One region of the Kocuria oceani genome, then DNA from elsewhere that is predicted to be linked to it. Evidence: riboswitches for the same ligand, from Rfam matches in the RefSeq annotation. Region 1 holds a riboswitch; each other region holds the start of a gene.

Region 1 (4,032 bases):
CAGGACGAGGGCCCGGCGATGAAGATGATCGCGGCGATGCGCCAGCAGTTCGGTGGCCATGCCGTCAAGGACGCCGCGGCCGGGCCCGAGCATGTCGAGGCTGGCCCCGGTGAGGACCCGGCCCACCCCGCCGAGCAGTAGAGCCGCGCCATCCACCCCGGCGGAGACCGGGAACACAGTGCGCGGCCGGCACCAGGCTGCCAGCGGAATCGCTGTAGGGCCTCCAGAAGCTGACGGTTCCGTCCACCCGCCGGACCTCCCACTACTGCACCAACACCGACACGGCTCGGGACGGCCGCACCGGTCGGTGACGTGGACGAGGAAAGTTCCCTCGTCGCGAATCAGAAAGGTAGACCGGCCTTACATATGGCCGGATAGCGGTCATCAAGTCAGCTCAGTTGTCACCGATCGTGCGCCAGTCCCGGGCTCGATGGTCCTTACCGTCATGGCCGCATTGGCGCAGATGGAGCTGGAGATCAAGCGGGAGCGGATCACTGACTCGGTGGCCAAGCGGAGGGCTGCCGGCAAGGACCTCGGCGGGCGGCGCCAGACGTTTATGGATTCTCAGATTCGCAACGCGCTGCGACTCATCGAGGGTGGGGAGCCGGCCACTCAGGTTGCTCGGGACCTCGGGATGTCCAGGGCCACTCTCTATCGCCGGATCCGGGAGCTGCCGCAGGCGACGGCGATCTGAGTCCGTCACCTCGGGTGTTGCCGCAGTCCCACAGTCGCCCGTGACGGCTCACGCCGTCATGGGCGACTGTGGGACTGCATTCCAGATTCAGCGGAAGGTGACGTAGCCGTCCGTCGGCATGGCGTCCACGGAGTGGACGAAGGTCCCCTGGGTGGGGTTCAGCGCGGAGATCATCTTGCCGCCACCGAGGTAGATCCCGATGTGGGCGCCGCCGTTCTGGACGACGAGGTCTCCCGGCTGCGGGTTGGTGGTCGGGGTGCCGGCGGCCCACTGTTGCTGGCTGGTGCGCGGGAGGTCGATGCCGTTCTGGGCGTAGACCCATTGGGTGAACCCGGAGCAGTCCCAGGCGCCGAAGTCCGTGCCGCCCCAGACGTAGCCGGTGCCCACGCCCTGCATCGCGGTGCCGACGAGGCCGCCGGCAGCGGTGGAGTCCCCGGTGAGCTCGGAGACGTTTGAGGACTGGGTGGAGAGGCTCGAGGTCGAGGTGGTCTGCGGCGTCGGGGCGGCCTCCGTCTCAGAGACCGGTGCGGCCGGGGCCGCGGGAGTGGTGGGCGCTGGGGCGGTGGTCGTGGCGAGGGTCGCCACCGCAGAGACGGGAGCGGCGTAGGAGGTCCCCGAGGAGGCGGGGAGCTCGGCGTAGGCCTGGGCCGGGGTGATGGAGCCGAGCACTGCGGCGCCGGCGGCGACCGTCAACGTGGTGTTGCGTACCAGGCGCGAAGAGGTCTGGGCGCGGTGGCGAGCAGTGTGGCGCTGGAACATGGGCATGAGTGAGTTCCTCCCTTTGCCTGCGAGGTGAGCTGTCGGATGCGGGTGGGAGACACCCGGCCGCAGGGTGGGGGCCCTGGCGGCTTAACCCCTAGGTCCCGGGGGTGGGACCGTGTGTGGTTCCCCCGCTCCTGCCAAGTCGTCTCTGTGATGCGGACCCCGGGCACCGGCAGGATTCGGCGAAGTGCCCGGGGTGCCGATGAGATTGGCCATCGGCACGTAGAGGACCATAGCGTAAATATAACGGACTGATAACGATGCAGGCGGGGAGGGATCTGGCTCACTGTCATGGGTCGGCGCTGAAGAGCCTGCCCCTCAGCTAGAGCCGACGGCAAGGGTGGAGGGGCTCAGTCCTCCGACCAGCTCGCGGTCCGCAGTGGCAGCCCGAAGGACGTTTTGACCTGCTATTTCGCAAGCCACCCCTTGGTGGCGGCATGTGTCGATCGTTGCTGGGCGCCCCCCGGCCGCTCCAGGGAAGGCCCCGGCCCGCGGAGGCCGTAGCACGCGAAATCCCGCTCCTGTTGACGGATGAAGTGCCAGCTACCTCACATTCAAATGCCAGCGCACGGGGGCGGAAAGCGCGGATAGCTTCACGGAATCTTCACGCGTAGGGGCCGTCCGTGCCGCCTGGTGGGGGTCGCCTCACCCCAACGAATCTGGGCAGCGGCTCTCCCTGGTTGATGGTCTCGCTTCAGTTCACGTGCCGCCGTGCTCGCCGACGCCGACGGAACGCTGGAAAGGCCAAACATCACTTCTTCAAGGTACCCCGGGGGGTACTTGCAACATACCCCGGGGGGTATTACGCTGGTGGGCAGATGGCCGGAGGGACCTCCGCCGAACCCTTGTTCCACTGACTCCGTGAAGGAGAGTTTCATGCTGATCGAGCGCATCTACGACGAGGACCTCGCCCAGGCCAGCTACTTCATCGGGTGCCAGCGCACCGGCCAGGCGCTGGTGGTCGACGCCCGCCGCGACATCGACGTCTACCGGGACACAGCCGCGAAGAACGGCATGGAGATCACCGCGGTCACCGAGACCCACATCCACGCCGACTACCTCTCCGGCACCCGCGAGCTGGCCGCGGCCACCGGCGCGGACATCCACGTCTCCGGCGAGGGCGGGGAGGACTGGCAGTACGAGTTCGAGGCCGCGCGCCTGCACGACGGCGACGAGATCCGCATCGGCAACATCGTGGTGGCCGCGGTGCACACCCCGGGCCACACCCCCGAGCACCTGTCCTTCCTGGTCACCGACGGCGCCTTCGCCGACGCCCCCGGCTACCTGCTCACCGGCGACTTCGTGTTCTCCGGCGACCTGGGCCGCCCGGACCTGCTGGACGAGGCCGCCGGCGGCGTGGACACCCGCTTTCTCGGCGCACAGCAGATGTTCGCCAGCCTCAAGGAGAAGTTCCTGACCCTGCCCGACCACGTCCAGGTCTTCCCCGGCCACGGCGCGGGCTCGGCCTGCGGCAAGGCCCTGGGCGCGATCCCCTCCACCACGGTGGGCTACGAGCGGCTCTACGCCTGGTGGGGCCCCTACCTGGCCGCCGACGACGAGGCCGGCTTCGTCGCCGAGCTGCTCGACGGCCAGCCGGACGCCCCGTTCTACTTCGGCCGGATGAAGAACCAGAACCGCCGGGGGCCGGCCGTCATGGGCGATCGGGCGCCCCTGCCCGAGTTCGACCCGCAGCAGGTCGCCCAGCAGCTGGCGGCCGGCGAGGTGACCTTCGTGGACACCCGCTCCGCGGACGAGGTGCACACCGGGACCGTGGCCGGGGCGCTGAACATCCCGGCGGGGAAGTCGATCGCGACCTTCGGCGCCTGGGCCGTGAACCCCGAGGCCGACGACCGGCCGCTGGTGCTGCTGGCGCCCGACCAGGAGGCCGCCCAGGAGTTCTGGGACCACCTGGTGCGCGTGGGCATCGACGCCGTGGCCGGCTACGTCACCGGGATCGAGGGCCTGCCGCAGACCACCCCGCGGCTGGTCTCCCCCGAGGAGGTCGAGGCCTTCGACAAGGCGCTGCTGCTGGACGTGCGCGCCGTGAGCGAGCACGCCGCCGGCTCCGTCCCCGGCTCCACCCAGCTGCACGGCGGCCGGGTCCTGTGGAACCTGGACCGGCTCCCGCAGCAGGGCACGATCGTGACCTACTGCCAGAGCGGGCTGCGCAGCTCGGTCGTCGCCTCCACCCTGCGCCACGCCGGCTACGACGTGGTGGAGCTCGGGGGCTCCTACGCCGCCTGGTCCGCCCGGCAGGACGCCCTGGAGACCACCCCCGCCGGCTGACCGGGGACACCGAGCCTTGAGCGCCCGGAGGGGCCGCCCGCTGATTGCGGGCGGCCCCTCCTGCCGTGTCCGCCTCTTGGGAATTGCGGGTGCCCGGGTACTGGTTCCTGACCTGTGAGTGGCGGTTTTCGGAGCTTGGACCGCCGAGCTGATGCCCGACCGTGCAGGCGGGGCGTTCACGGTCTGTCTTCTCGTGAGGTCTTCATCTTGGTCGTCGCCCCGGCCATCGCCGGTGCGGTCATTCCGGACCTGGGGTTGGGGGCGCTGCTTGTTATCACCGCTGCGGTGTC
Region 2 (4,032 bases), on a different contig from region 1:
ACGGCGCGGCGTCCGTGGCCTGGGCGAACTTGGCGCCGAACTCGCCGAACACCAGGTGCTGGGCCTTGGCCTCGACCAGCCCGAAGACGGCGGCGTCCCAGAAGGCGGTGGCCCCGCCGAGGCCGAGCAGGACCTCGTGGCCCTCGGGCAGACGGAGGAACTGCGCCAGGCCCTCGCGCACCGAGCCCACGAGCCGCCGGACCGGGGCCTGCCGGTGGGAGGTCCCGAGCAGCCCGGCCCCGGCCCGGGCGACGGCGTCGACCTGCTCCGGGCGGACCTTGGAGGGCCCGGCGCCGAACCGGCCGTCGGCCGGGAGCAGGTGCTGGGGGATGGTGACGTGTGCGGACAACGGGTGCTCCCTCATGACGGACGTGCGGCGGGCGGCGGGCGCGGCGGTGGTGGTGCAGGGGCGTGCACGGCCGGGCCCCGGCCCATTCTGCCCCACCCGGACCCGGGCCCCGCCGCGGCCCGGTCCCCTCCGCGGCAGGGGACCGCGGACTAAGCTCGTGCGGGAAGACCGGACCGGGCGGGATCCCCGGGGACGGACGGCCGGACGAAGGATGACTGAGGCATGAGCGATCTGATCGACACCACGGAGATGTACCTGCGGACCGTGCTCGAGCTCGAGGAGGAGGGCATCACGCCCATGCGGGCGCGCATCGTCGAGCGCCTCGACCACTCCGGGCCCACCGTCTCGCAGACGGTGTCCCGGATGGAGCGCGACGGACTGCTGACGGTGGGGGCCGACCGCTCCCTGGTCCTCACCGAGCTGGGCCGCGAACGCGCGGTGCAGGTGATGCGCAAGCACCGTCTGGCGGAGCGGCTGCTGGCCGACGTCATCGGACTGGACCTGGCCCAGGTCCACGACGAGGCGTGCCGCTGGGAGCACGTGATGAGCGAGCAGGTCGAACGGCGGCTGGTGGACCTGCTGCACAGCCCCCGATACTCCCCGTACGGCACGCCGATCCCGGGCCTGGCCGCACTGGGCGTCGGGGACAGCCCCTCGGCGGCGGGGCACCCCTCCCTGCTGGAGGCCGCCCGCGCGGATCCGGAGGCGACGCACACCGTGGCGCTGCTGCCGGAGGTGGTGCAGGCCGACGCCGCGCTGCTGGGCGTGCTGAGCGACGTCGGCGTGCTCACCGGGGCCGTCGTTCGGGCCCGCGTGGAGGGCCAGCGGGTGCGGATCGAGGTCGCCGAGACCGGCCGGTCCGCGGAGATCGACCTGCGCACGGCCGGGGCCATCCGGGTCCTCGCCGTCTGAGCGCCCGTCGGGTCGTGCCCGGCCCGAGGGCAGGTCACGGGACAGGTCACGGGGCCCTGCGCGAGACCCGGCCACCCTTGTGGGGACGTTCACAAGGCACTTTCGGCCAGTTCGGCCGGACCGTGCCCCGCCGGCGGCGAATGCCCTGGTGAGCCGCGGGTTCAGGGGTGCCCGGACCCTCGCTCCACCGTGCGCCGCCGGATCGCACTGATAGTCCGGAGCGACATAATCCACAGGTTTTCGTCCGGCCCGAGATGCAATTCCGTGATCGGCCGTGATCAAAACGTGACACTTCCGTAACCGGTCATGTATTGTTCAACCCGTGCTGATCACTGGTCGGATCGGCATCCTCGTGCACATCGCCGAATTCTGCCGGTGCCCGGGGCCCATGCACAGAAACTGCTTGGCAGAAGCGGGGGAACCATTTCCGGTCCCGGTGATCCGGGGCCTTGGGGTTAAGTCGCCGGAGCGCATGCGCTCCGCGGCCGGGTGTCTCCCACCCGAATCCGACAGCTCACCTCGTAGGCAAAGGGAGGAACACACCCATGGCTATTTTCAAGCAGAGCACCGCCCGCCACCGCGCCGAGACCACCTCGAACGCCGTGCGCAACACCACGATCGCCGCCGCCGCCGGCGCCGCGATCGTCGGCTCCATCGCCCCGGCCCAGGCCTACGCCGAGATCCCCGCGGCCTCCGGTGCCGCCTACTCGGCCCCGGCTCCGGCCGCCGCCTCGCTGGCCTCCTACACCTACCAGGCCCCGGCCCCCGCCGCCTACCAGGCCCCCGTTGCCGCGCAGCCCGCCGCCCCGGCCTACCAGGCCCCGGCCCCCGCCGCGCAGCCGGCGGTCTCCACCGCGAGCGTGACCCCGCAGGCCAACGCCACGACCGAGATCACCGCGGCCGCCGGCGGCATCGTGGGCACCGCCCAGCAGGGCATCGGCTCCGGCTACGTCTACGGCGGCACCGCCTTCGGCGCCTGGGACTGCTCCGGCTTCACCCAGTGGGTCTTCGCCCAGAACGGCATCGACCTGCCCCGCACCACCTGGGCCCAGTTCGCCGCCGGCACCCCCGTGTCCAACCCGCAGCCCGGCGACCTCGTCTCCCAGAACGGTGGGGGCCACGTGGGCATCTACATCGGCGGCGGCAAGATGATCTCGGCGCTGAACCCCTCGCAGGGCACGCAGATCCACTCCGTCAACGCCATGCAGCTCGACGGCTACTACCGGATCGGCTGATCCGGCTCGTCTCCCGCGGAGACCCCAGGGTCCCCGCGGGAGGCACCCGGTCCCTCCCGGACCACCCGGACCCGCACTCCCGGGTCCCCCCCCCGCACATCCGTCCTCTCCGACGCCGTGCGCCCCGTCCGCCTTCGGACGCCCTCCTCCGTTCCCCCCGCCGTGCGCGGCCCTCCGCATCCGGACGGCCGCGCTGCCGGAGATCGATCACCCCGCGCGCCTGCGCGCGGGGTGATCCGTGCTGTCACCGCAGTCTCCCGGCAGGTTCGCCCGGCCCTCCAGAAAGCCTGCTGAAACCCCCATGACTCGTGACCTGAACTCCTCGACCGGCGTCACCTCCCTCCTGACCGGCCGGGCCCGCACCGTGGCCGCCGTCGCCGCCCTCTCCGGCCTGGCGCTGGCCACCACCGTCTCCGCGCACGAGGCCCCGGCCCAGGAGGCCGCCGCCGACGCCCCGCTGTCCGCCGTGGCCGCGGCGACCCCGTCCGCCGCCCCCACCGTCTCCCTCGCGCCGGTCGCCCACGTGACGAAGGCCCAGGACGAGTCCGAGAAGAAGCAGACCGAGAAGGCCGAAAAGAACGAGAAGAAGGCGGCCGAGAAGAAGGCGGAGCCCGAGGCCCGCGAGACCGTCCAGCGGCCGGCAGCGACGCCGGCGGCGCAGCCGGTCGTCGCCCCGGCCCCGCAGCCGGCCGCCCCCGCCGTGCAGGCCGCCCCTGTCGTGGCCCCCGTGGCGCAGCCGGCGCCGAAGGCCGTGGCCGCCCCGAAGCCCGCCCCGGCCCCGCAGCCGGCCGCCCCCGCCGTGCAGGCCGCCCCGCAGCCGGCCGTGAAGCAGGCCCCGGCGCCGAAGCCGGCCGTCCAGGCGGCCCCGGCGGCCGAGCGCACCGTCGCCCCGCAGAGCTCCGCCTCCGGCAAGGGCGCCACCATCTCCTCGGCCGCTCTGGGCCAGCTCGGCGTCGGCCAGGACTGCACGGCCCTGGTCACCAACGCCCTGCGCGCCGCCGGCATCAACCACCACGGCTGGCCGGCCTCCTATCTGAGCCTCGGCACGCAGGTCTCCGCCGGCCAGGCCAAGCCCGGCGACCTCGTCTACTACGCCGACGGCGGCATGGGCTCGGCCCACATCGGCGTCTACATCGGCGGCGGCAAGGCCGTGCACGGCGGCTGGAACGGCGGCACCACGGTCATCGACAGCGTCAACGTGGGCTCCGGCCCGATCTACGTCCGCGTGCGCTGACCGCACGCGAGGACATCGGTTCGGGTGCGCGGATCCTGGTCGGCCAGACAGGTTCCGCGCACCCGCTGCTCGTCCGGCGGCCGCCCGCCCACCGTGCCCGGTGCGCGCCGCCGACCGGTCCGGCCACTGCCCGGCCCGCGTCGCCCGGCGCCGATAGACTGGACCCATGGCCACCGACCTCAGCCGCAACGCCCGCACCAGCCTGGACCGTGAGTACGCCTACATGGCCTACGGCATGATCGGCGGCGCCGTGCCCGGGATCGTGGTCGGCCTCGTGGTGGCCGCGTTCGTCGGCCACGCCG
Region 3 (4,032 bases), on a different contig from region 1:
GCGGCTCGTGCTCGTAGACGTCCAGTCCGGCGCCCGCGATCCGGCCCTCGCGCAGCGCGGACGCGAGCGCCGCCTCGTCGACGATCGGTCCGCGCGCGGTGTTGACGAGGTACGCGGTGTCCTTCATCGCCGCCAGCTGCTCGGGGCCGATCAGATGGCGCGTGGCGGGCCCGTAGGGGCAGTGCAGCGACACGACGTCGGAGACGGCCAGCAGCTCGTCGAGCTCGACCCGCCGGGCGCCCAGCTCGGCGGCGACCCCGGGATCGATCTCGCTGCGCGACTGGTAGACGATCTCCATGCCGAAGGCCTTGGCCCTGCGCGCGGTCGCCTGGCCGATGCCGCCCATGCCGACGACGCCGAGGGTCTTGCCCTGCAGGCTGCTGCCGAGCAGGAAGAACATGCCCCACTTCCACTCCTGGCCGGAGCGGATGAGCCGTTCCCCCTCGCCGAGCCGGCGGGTCGCCATGAGGACGAGGCCCAGCGCGATGTCCGCGGTGGCCTCCGTGAGCACCCCGGGGGTGTTGGTGGCCACGACGCCGCGCTCGCTGCAGGCCGGCACGTCGATGTTGTCGTAGCCGACGGCGACGTTCGCGACCACCTGAAGCTGCGGGCCGGCGGCGTCGAGAAGCTCCGCGTCGACGCGTTCGGTCAGCAGGCTCACCACGGCGTCGGCGCCGGCCACGCGGCGCAGGAGCTCTTCGCGGTCGATCGACTGCGGGCCCGGCCAGGCGTCGACCTCGTGCGCGGCGCGAAGCTTCTCGACGGCGGCGTCGGGCACCTGTCCCGTGACGACGACCCGGCTCATGCCGACTCGATCCACTGGCACAGGCGGCCGAGGCCGTCGCGGATGTCGGCGACGTCGATGCCCGAGTAGGCGAGCCGGATGTACTGCTGCTCCTCACCCGGCAGGCGCCGGCCGAAGTGCTCCCTCGTGCAGAAGGAGACGCCGGTCTCGTGCAGCGCCGCCGTGGCGAAGTCGCCGACCGCCGTGTACCCCATGCGCTCCATGGCGGCGGTGACGTCCGGGAACAGGTAGAAGGTCGACTGCGGCACGGCAACGTGCATGCCGGGAGTCGCGTTCACGAGCTCGCAGGCGGCGTCTCGGCGCTCACGCAGGACGTCGAGCATCTGCTGCACGGGCTCCTGGGGGCCGCGGAGCGCCTCGACGCCGGCCCACTGCACGTAGTGCGTGGTGCAGGACTCGTCGTTGGTGTTGAGGGTGCTCAGCACCTTGGCGATCTCGGGCGGCGCGACGGCGCAGCCGAGGCGCGAGCCGGTCATGGCGAACTTCTTGCTGAACGTGTACAGGATGACGGTGCGCTCGGCCATGCCGGGGAGCGACGCGATCGAGCTCGAGACCCCCTCGTAGCGCGTCTCGAAGTAGGCCTCGTCGGAGAGCACCCAGAGGTTGTGCTCCTGGGCCAGCTGAGCGATGGCCTCGCGCTCGGCCGCCGTCGACTCGGCCGAGATGGGGTTCTGCAGGTCGTTGTAGATGATGGCGACCGTGTTCGAGGTGATCGAGGCGCGCACCTGGTCGAGGTCGATCGCGAAGCCGCTCTCCGTGGGGAGGTAGCGGTACGGCACCGCCGTGCCGCCGAGGTACTCGATCTGCGACTCGTAGATCGGGAAGCCGGGGTTCGGGTAGAGCACCTCCTGGCTTGGGTTCATGACCGCCTGCAGGAACTTCGTGATGACGGGCTTGCCGCCGGTCATCACGACGATGTTCTCGGGGGTGAGGTCGATGCCGCGGCGCGAGCCGAGGTCCTCGGCGAGGGCCTCCCGCAGCTGGGGGATGCCGGGGCCGGGGCAGTAGCCCGTGTAGCCGTCGGCGATGGCCCGGTTCATGGCCTCGATGATGTGCGGGGCCGTCGGGATGTTGATGTCGCCGAGGTGGAAGGGGTACACGCGGTTCCCCTGCGCCTTCCAGGCGGCCGCGGCCTGGGCGACGCTGAAGGCGGTTTCGGTGCCCAGCCGGTCGAGCCGGTGCGCGAGTTCTCGCATGCTGTTCCACTCCTCGTCGAGTTGGCGGTCGATCCGTGGGCGGATCCACCCTGAGCATACGACTCATATATCAGGCTGTGAAGGGTGGTGCGGTAACCAATTCCGACAGGGAGCAGTGCCGTGGGGTTTCCCCGTTCCAGACGTCGTCCCGATGTGAGCGGGAGCGCGGTTCCGTCGGAACCGCGCTCCCGCTCACATGCGTGGGGTCAGCGCACGCGGATGTAGACGGGTCCCGAGCCGACGTGGACGGTCTGGATGACCGTCTGGTGGCCGTTCCAGCCGCCGTGGACGGCCTTGCTGCCGCCGATGTACACGGCGATGTGGGCGAAGCCCATGCCGCCGTTGGCGTAGTAGACCAGGTCACCGGGCTGGGCCTGGGCGGCGGAGACCCGGTGGCCGAGATTCAGGTAGGAGACCGGCCACCCGTGGTGGTTGATCCCGGCCGCACGCAGGGACTTGGTGACCAGAGAGGTGCAGTCCTGACCCACACCGAGCTGGCTCTTGGCCGCGGCGGCGATGGTCGCGGCCTTGCCGGACTGGGACTGGATGCTGAGGAGCTGCTGGGGGGCTGCGGCCGGGGCGGCCTGGGCCGGAGCCACGCTGCCGAGCGCCATGGCGCCGGCGGCGACCGCCATGGTCGCCGTGCGTCCCAGGGGGAACGCGCGCTGGGCGCGGTGGCGGGGCGTGCGGGAGTGGAAGATGGGCATGAGTGATGTCCTCCCTCTTGCCTGCGAGGTGAGCTGTCGGATGCGGGTGGGAGACACCCGGTCGCAGGGTGGAGGCCCTGGCGACTTAACCCCTAGGTCCCAGGGGAGGGACCGTTTCTGGTTCCCCCGCTTCTGCCGAGCGATGTGTTCAGGGGGCCCCGGGCACCGGCAGAATTCGGCGATGTGCACGGGGGTGCCGATAAGTGGGGGAATCGGCACGGAGAGAACACTAATCGAAAAGTAACGAGAAAGTCTCGTTTTCATCACGGGCGTGTCTCGGAATCTGCTGCAATCCGGCCGTGAGCCTTCGCGTTCGCGCGAAGCTGCTTGGGGAGGGGCGCCGACGGGGATCCTCTGGTAGGCGCATCTCAAGACAAAAGTGGGCTTGACCTGGGGCTCTGTTCCACTCGTGTCCGCTGGCGAGTCCGCCTCTGCCCTGGGGCGGGGCGTCCGGGGGTGACACGCGCGTTATGGCGCGAGAAACCGCGGGGAATGCTTCACGGAGCATTAGGCGGCCGACGTGAGCGGCTCCTTGGCAGGGGCGGAAAGGGCGACATCTTTGTGGGTCACAAGGTTCAAACAAGAATTCGCTAAAAGAAATTATGGCGCTTGTCATGACCGCCGGTGTGGGTCGGTTCTCTTCGCGGACCCTTCCGGCGTGCCTGCCCTACATCCCGCCCTCGTCGACCTCGGCGGCGTCGAGCAGGTTGTCCAGGACCCGGTCGAGTTGGGCCACGAGGGAGAGGTGCCCCTCGTGCTCCAGCAGGTGCGCCCAGGCGCCTGGTATGCGCGCGGCGAGCCACTCCCCGTGGGCCAAGGGGACGGTGCGGTCCTCCCGGCCGTGCCAGATCCGGGTGGGCACGGCGATCTCCTCCACGGCGAAGCCCCAGGGGCGGTTTACCGCCAGGTCGTCGTCGCGCCAGCCCACGATGCCCTGGCGCCGGGAGTGCTCGGCCGCGCCCATGACGTAGTCGGCGAAGTCCCCGGTCATCACCGCCCGGTCCACCGGCGGGAGCATGGCGCGCAGCAGCTCGACGACGTCGCCGTCCGGCGCCGAGGCGGCCGCGGTCATGGCCTGCACCTGCTCCTCGAGGTAGGCCTCGAGTGCCCGGCGACCCTGCCGGGCGGCGGTGAACTCGGCCGCGCTGTCCTCGTCCATCCCGGCGACCGGGTCCAGTCCCTCGGCGCGCGGCGGGGCGTAGCCGGCCAGCGAGGCGACCGCGCGGCAGCGGCCGGGCAGCAGCGCGCCGCACGCCAGGGCGCGCGGGCCGCCACTGGACCAGCCCAGGGCGAGGAACTGCTCCGCACCCACGTTGTCCAGCAC
Region 4 (4,032 bases), on a different contig from region 1:
CGGGATCTTCCCCAACCGGCAAGCCATCGTCCGCCTCGTGGGGGCCGTGCTGGCCGAGCAGACCGACGAGTGGGCCGAGGGCCGCCGCTACCTCGGCCTCGAGGTCCTCACCCGCTGCCGGCTCACCACCGTCGCCGACACCGGAAGCGAGGTGGCCACCGACCCCCTGACCGCACTCACCGCCTGACCCTTACACGAAGGATCGCTACACCACTCGCGGGGGCTTGACCACAAGGAGGGCGCGCCCCTCTGCGAGGAGGGTCGGCGCGCCCTCAGTCGAGGAGCACTCCACCGCGCAGTCTGCGGTGCGTGCAGGGTGGTTGTCCCCAACTCCTGACGTTGCCCTTGAGCGGGAGCAATTTCGCTCTGGATCCTTGCCCGATCCATCTTGGGAATACGCCAGGCTTGCCCCTCGATTTTACTTCTCGTTCCAGCCACCAAGCCAGGCATGTCCCCTCACCACTGGGCCAAGTGATGGTGCCCAGCACAGCCACCGCAGGGCCATCGCAAGGCCAGCATGCCGCGCTCCTGCAGTGAGTCACCGGGACAGGTGTCAGCCGCCCCACCAAGATAGTGAAAGACCGGGTGCGCGGAACCTGTCTGGCCGATCAGGAACCGCACACCCGGAGACTGTGTTCGTCCGGGTTCAGCGCACGCGGATGTAGGTGGGCCCGGAACCCACGTTGACGCTGTCGACGACGGTGCTGCCGCCGTTCCAGCCCCCGTGGACGGCCTTGCCGCCACCGATGTACACGCCGATGTGGGCCGTGCCCATGCCGCCGTCGGCGTAGTAGACGAGGTCGCCGGGCTGCGCCTGGCCGGCGGAGACCTGCGTGCCCAGCGTGAAGTAATCAGCCGGCCAGCCCCGGAAGGTGATGCCAGCGGCCCGCAGGGCATTGTTCACCGCTGCGGTGCAGTCCTGTCCTACCCCGAGCTGGCCCATGGCCGCAGAGGCAATGGTGGCCCCCTTGCCGGAGGCGGAGCTCTGCGGGGCGAGGGTGCGCTCGGCCGCCGGCGCCGGGGCGGGCTTGGGCGCCGGGGCGGTAACCGGGGTCGGGACCGGCTTCGGGGCCTCGACGACGGGTGCGGCCTGAACCACCGGGGCGGGTACCGGGGTGACGACGGGCTTCGGCGCAGGGGCGGCCTGGGCCGCGGGAGCCGCCTGGGCCACGGCGGGAGCTGCCTGCACCACAGAGGCCGCCTGCACGGCCGGCTGCGGGGCGACCACGGGCTTCGGGGCCTCGGCCTTGGGCTCTACCTTCGCGGTCTTCTGCTCGGTCTTGGTCACGTGGGCGACCGGTTCGAGGGACACGGTGGGGGCGGCCGACGGGGTGGCTGCGGCGACGGCCGACAGCGGGGCGTCGGTAGCGGCGCCCTCCTGGGCCGGGGCGGCCTGCACGGAGACGGTGGTGGCCAGGGCCAGGCCCGAGAAGGCCGCGACGGCGGCCACGGTGCGGGCCTTGCCGGTGAACAACGAGCCGATGCCGTTGGAGGAGTTCACGTCACGAGTCATGGGGATTCAGGAGGCTTTCTGGAGGGCCGGGCAGATCTACCGGAACGGTGCGGTGACAGCACGGATTACCCCGGGCAGGGGTGCGAGGTGTCACGGTGGCCGGCAGTGCGGCGATCCGGATCAGGAGTACCGTGCACGGCGGATGAGTGGAGGAGAGGTGCGGTGTCCGTAAAGGACGAGAAGCTCGTGCGGAGAGGCTGGGACTCTCATGCGCAGCAGACGGAGTGCCCAGGGCCCTCCGCGACGACCCCGGTCGTTGCGGAGGGCGAGCCGGGTCAGCGGTAGGTGTAGTAGCCGTCCACCGGCATGGCGTCCACGGAGTGGACGAAGGTGCCCTGGATGGGGTTGAGCGCCGAAATTATCTTGCCACCACCGATGTAGATCCCAATGTGCCCGCCGCCACGCATGGAGACCAGGTCCCCGGGCTGGGGGTTGGCGGTCGGGGTGGCTGCGGCGATCTGCTGGTAGCTGGTGCGGGGGATGTCAATGCCGTTCTGGGCGTAGACCCACTGGGTGAACCCGGAGCAGTCCCAGGCGCCGAAGGCAGTGCCACCCCAGACGTAGCCGGTGCCCTCGCCCTGCATGGCAGTGGCCACCAGGCCGGCGGAGGAGGAATCGGCCCCAAGGGGGGTGATGTCCGCGGACTGGGTCGACAGGCTCGCGGTGGTGGCGGTCTGCTCGGGCGCCGAGGCCTGGGACGCCGGGGTGGCCACGGGCTGGGCAGCGGCCGGAGCCTGGTAGGTATTGGTGGCGAAGTTGGCCGCCGAAGAAGCGACGGGCGCCCACGAGGTGGTGCTGGAGGCTACGGGGATCTCGGCGTAGGCCTGGGCCGGGGCGATGGAGCCGATGAGTGCCGCACCGGCGGCGGCGGCGATCGTGGTGTTGCGCACCGCACTCGAGGTGATTCCGGCGCGGTGGCGGGCAGTGTTCTGCTTGAAAAGCGACATGGGTGAGTTCCTCCCTTTGCCTACGAGGTGAGCTGTCGGATGCGGGTGGGAGACACCCGGCCACCCCGGACGCATGCGTCCTGGGCGACTTAACCCCAAGGCCCGGATCACCGGGACCGAAAATGGTTCCCCCGCTTCTGCCAAGCGATATCTCTTCAAGGACCCCGGGCACCGGCAGAATTCGGCGATGTGCACGAGGGCGCCGACCAGATCGATCATCGGCACGCAGTGGACAGTAGCCCATCCATAACGAAAGTGTCACGTTTAGGTCACGGCCTGGATTCTTCCCTCGGCCGGGGCTGAGAAGCCGGACTCCCGGCCCCGGGAAGGCTCGTTCCGGAAGAGATAGGTTCGTCGCCCAGTGGACCTCGTCACCCAGCTATTGGCCGACCCGGGACCGGATGACTAGGCAAAATGGCATCGTGGCGCGCATTTCGCTGGACACAGTCGACGACGACAAGGGGCCTAGGACTACGCGTAGTCTCCAGCGTTGCTTGGGCAAGTACCAAGGTTCCGTGAGGGAATCTTCGAGGTGGCTCACAGTTTGGGAAGGTCTCGGGGCGCCTTTTCGAGGTGCACGGCGGGATTTCTTCACGGAATCTCTATATTCGGCCCGCTGCACCGATGTGCAAGTCAGTCGATGGGATGCAGTTGCGCACCACTGAGGTGTTGATCTTCATCAAATCTTCAAACTTTCGGGGCGCGTCACACGGAAACGGCAGTCTACGGTCGATGACATGGCGGGCTGGCTCCGGCCGGTTCGTCTCCTGCTGAACCGATGAAGGAGCAAGTCATGACTCATCACGTGAGCGCGATGCTGGAGACCTACCCGAAGGACCTCGGTGGGGTGGACAAGGAGAAGCTGGCCGCCTGCATCGAGGCCTGTTTCGAGTGCGCCCAGACCTGCACCGCCTGCGCCGATGCGTGCCTGTCCGAGGACATGGTCGCGGAGCTGACCAAGTGCATCCGCACCAACCTGGACTGCGCGGATCTGTGCGAGGTCACCGGGCGGGTGCTCTCCCGGCACACCGGCTACGACGCCAACATCACCCTGGATACGATCCGGGCCTGCCAGATGGCCTGCAAGGCGTGCGCCGATGAGTGCGAGAAGCACGCGGACATGCACGAGCACTGCCGGATCTGTGCTGAGGCCTGCCGGCGCTGCGAGGCCGCCTGCGCCGAGCTGGTCGCCTCCCTGGGCTGAGCAGAACCTGCGCTGACCCATCACCCGGGCGGCGGAGGCGGTGAGAAGGCCCGTGGCCGGCTGGGATCGGCGCCACGGGTGGGATCCCAGACCTTTAGACCTGGTCTCGTAACTCTTCTACCTGACGCAGTCGGCGGAAGTTGATGAGCGTGACGGCGAGCAAGAGCAGCGGGAGCAGCGTGGCTGCAGTGCGGTCGTAACGGATCCCGAGACGCTTGAACCGCAGGACCCAGGAGATGGTGCGCTCCACGACCCAGCGGTGCCGGCCCAGGTGGGTCTTGGCCTCGATTCCGCGCCGGGCGATCCGGACCTTGATGCCTCGCCGGTGCAGGTAGCGGCGGCACCTCGGGTAGTCGTAGCCCTTGTCC

The links. Region 1 has a riboswitch for cyclic di-AMP ahead of PU704_RS18270 (C40 family peptidase). Riboswitches for the same ligand answer to the same signal wherever they lie in the genome.
Region 2: it holds a riboswitch for cyclic di-AMP, as region 1 does, so the genes downstream of both, PU704_RS11395 (C40 family peptidase) here and PU704_RS18270 (C40 family peptidase) in region 1, are expected to answer to the same signal.
Region 3: it holds a riboswitch for cyclic di-AMP, as region 1 does, so the genes downstream of both, PU704_RS14845 (NlpC/P60 family protein) here and PU704_RS18270 (C40 family peptidase) in region 1, are expected to answer to the same signal.
Region 4: it holds a riboswitch for cyclic di-AMP, as region 1 does, so the genes downstream of both, PU704_RS15060 (C40 family peptidase) here and PU704_RS18270 (C40 family peptidase) in region 1, are expected to answer to the same signal.

The regions. Positions count from the first base shown of each region.
Region 1 covers NZ_JARAMH010000027.1:10,591-14,622, reverse strand. Annotated here, with positions in the region: gene gnd (phosphogluconate dehydrogenase (NAD(+)-dependent, decarboxylating)) at 1-141, shown strand, start outside; partial or broken gene PU704_RS18275 (helix-turn-helix domain-containing protein) at 407-694, shown strand; gene PU704_RS18270 (C40 family peptidase) at 782-1,459, opposite strand; cyclic di-AMP (ydaO/yuaA leader) riboswitch at 1,465-1,645, opposite strand; gene PU704_RS18265 (MBL fold metallo-hydrolase) at 2,333-3,742, shown strand.
Region 2 covers NZ_JARAMH010000009.1:18,181-22,212, forward strand. Annotated here, with positions in the region: gene serC (phosphoserine transaminase) at 1-364, opposite strand, end outside; gene PU704_RS11390 (metal-dependent transcriptional regulator) at 572-1,261, shown strand; cyclic di-AMP (ydaO/yuaA leader) riboswitch at 1,612-1,801, shown strand; gene PU704_RS11395 (C40 family peptidase) at 1,807-2,496, shown strand; gene PU704_RS11400 (C40 family peptidase) at 2,798-3,730, shown strand; gene PU704_RS11405 (hypothetical protein) at 3,897-4,032, shown strand, end outside.
Region 3 covers NZ_JARAMH010000014.1:88,892-92,923, forward strand. Annotated here, with positions in the region: gene PU704_RS14835 (2-hydroxyacid dehydrogenase) at 1-805, opposite strand, end outside; gene PU704_RS14840 (pyridoxal phosphate-dependent aminotransferase) at 802-2,001, opposite strand; gene PU704_RS14845 (NlpC/P60 family protein) at 2,208-2,708, opposite strand; cyclic di-AMP (ydaO/yuaA leader) riboswitch at 2,714-2,899, opposite strand; gene PU704_RS14850 (alpha/beta fold hydrolase) at 3,376-4,032, opposite strand, start outside.
Region 4 covers NZ_JARAMH010000015.1:32,946-36,977, forward strand. Annotated here, with positions in the region: gene PU704_RS15050 (IS256 family transposase) at 1-187, shown strand, start outside; gene PU704_RS15055 (C40 family peptidase) at 647-1,513, opposite strand; gene PU704_RS15060 (C40 family peptidase) at 1,789-2,460, opposite strand; cyclic di-AMP (ydaO/yuaA leader) riboswitch at 2,466-2,657, opposite strand; gene PU704_RS15065 (four-helix bundle copper-binding protein) at 3,254-3,664, shown strand; one part of gene PU704_RS15070 (IS5 family transposase) at 3,759-4,032, opposite strand, start outside.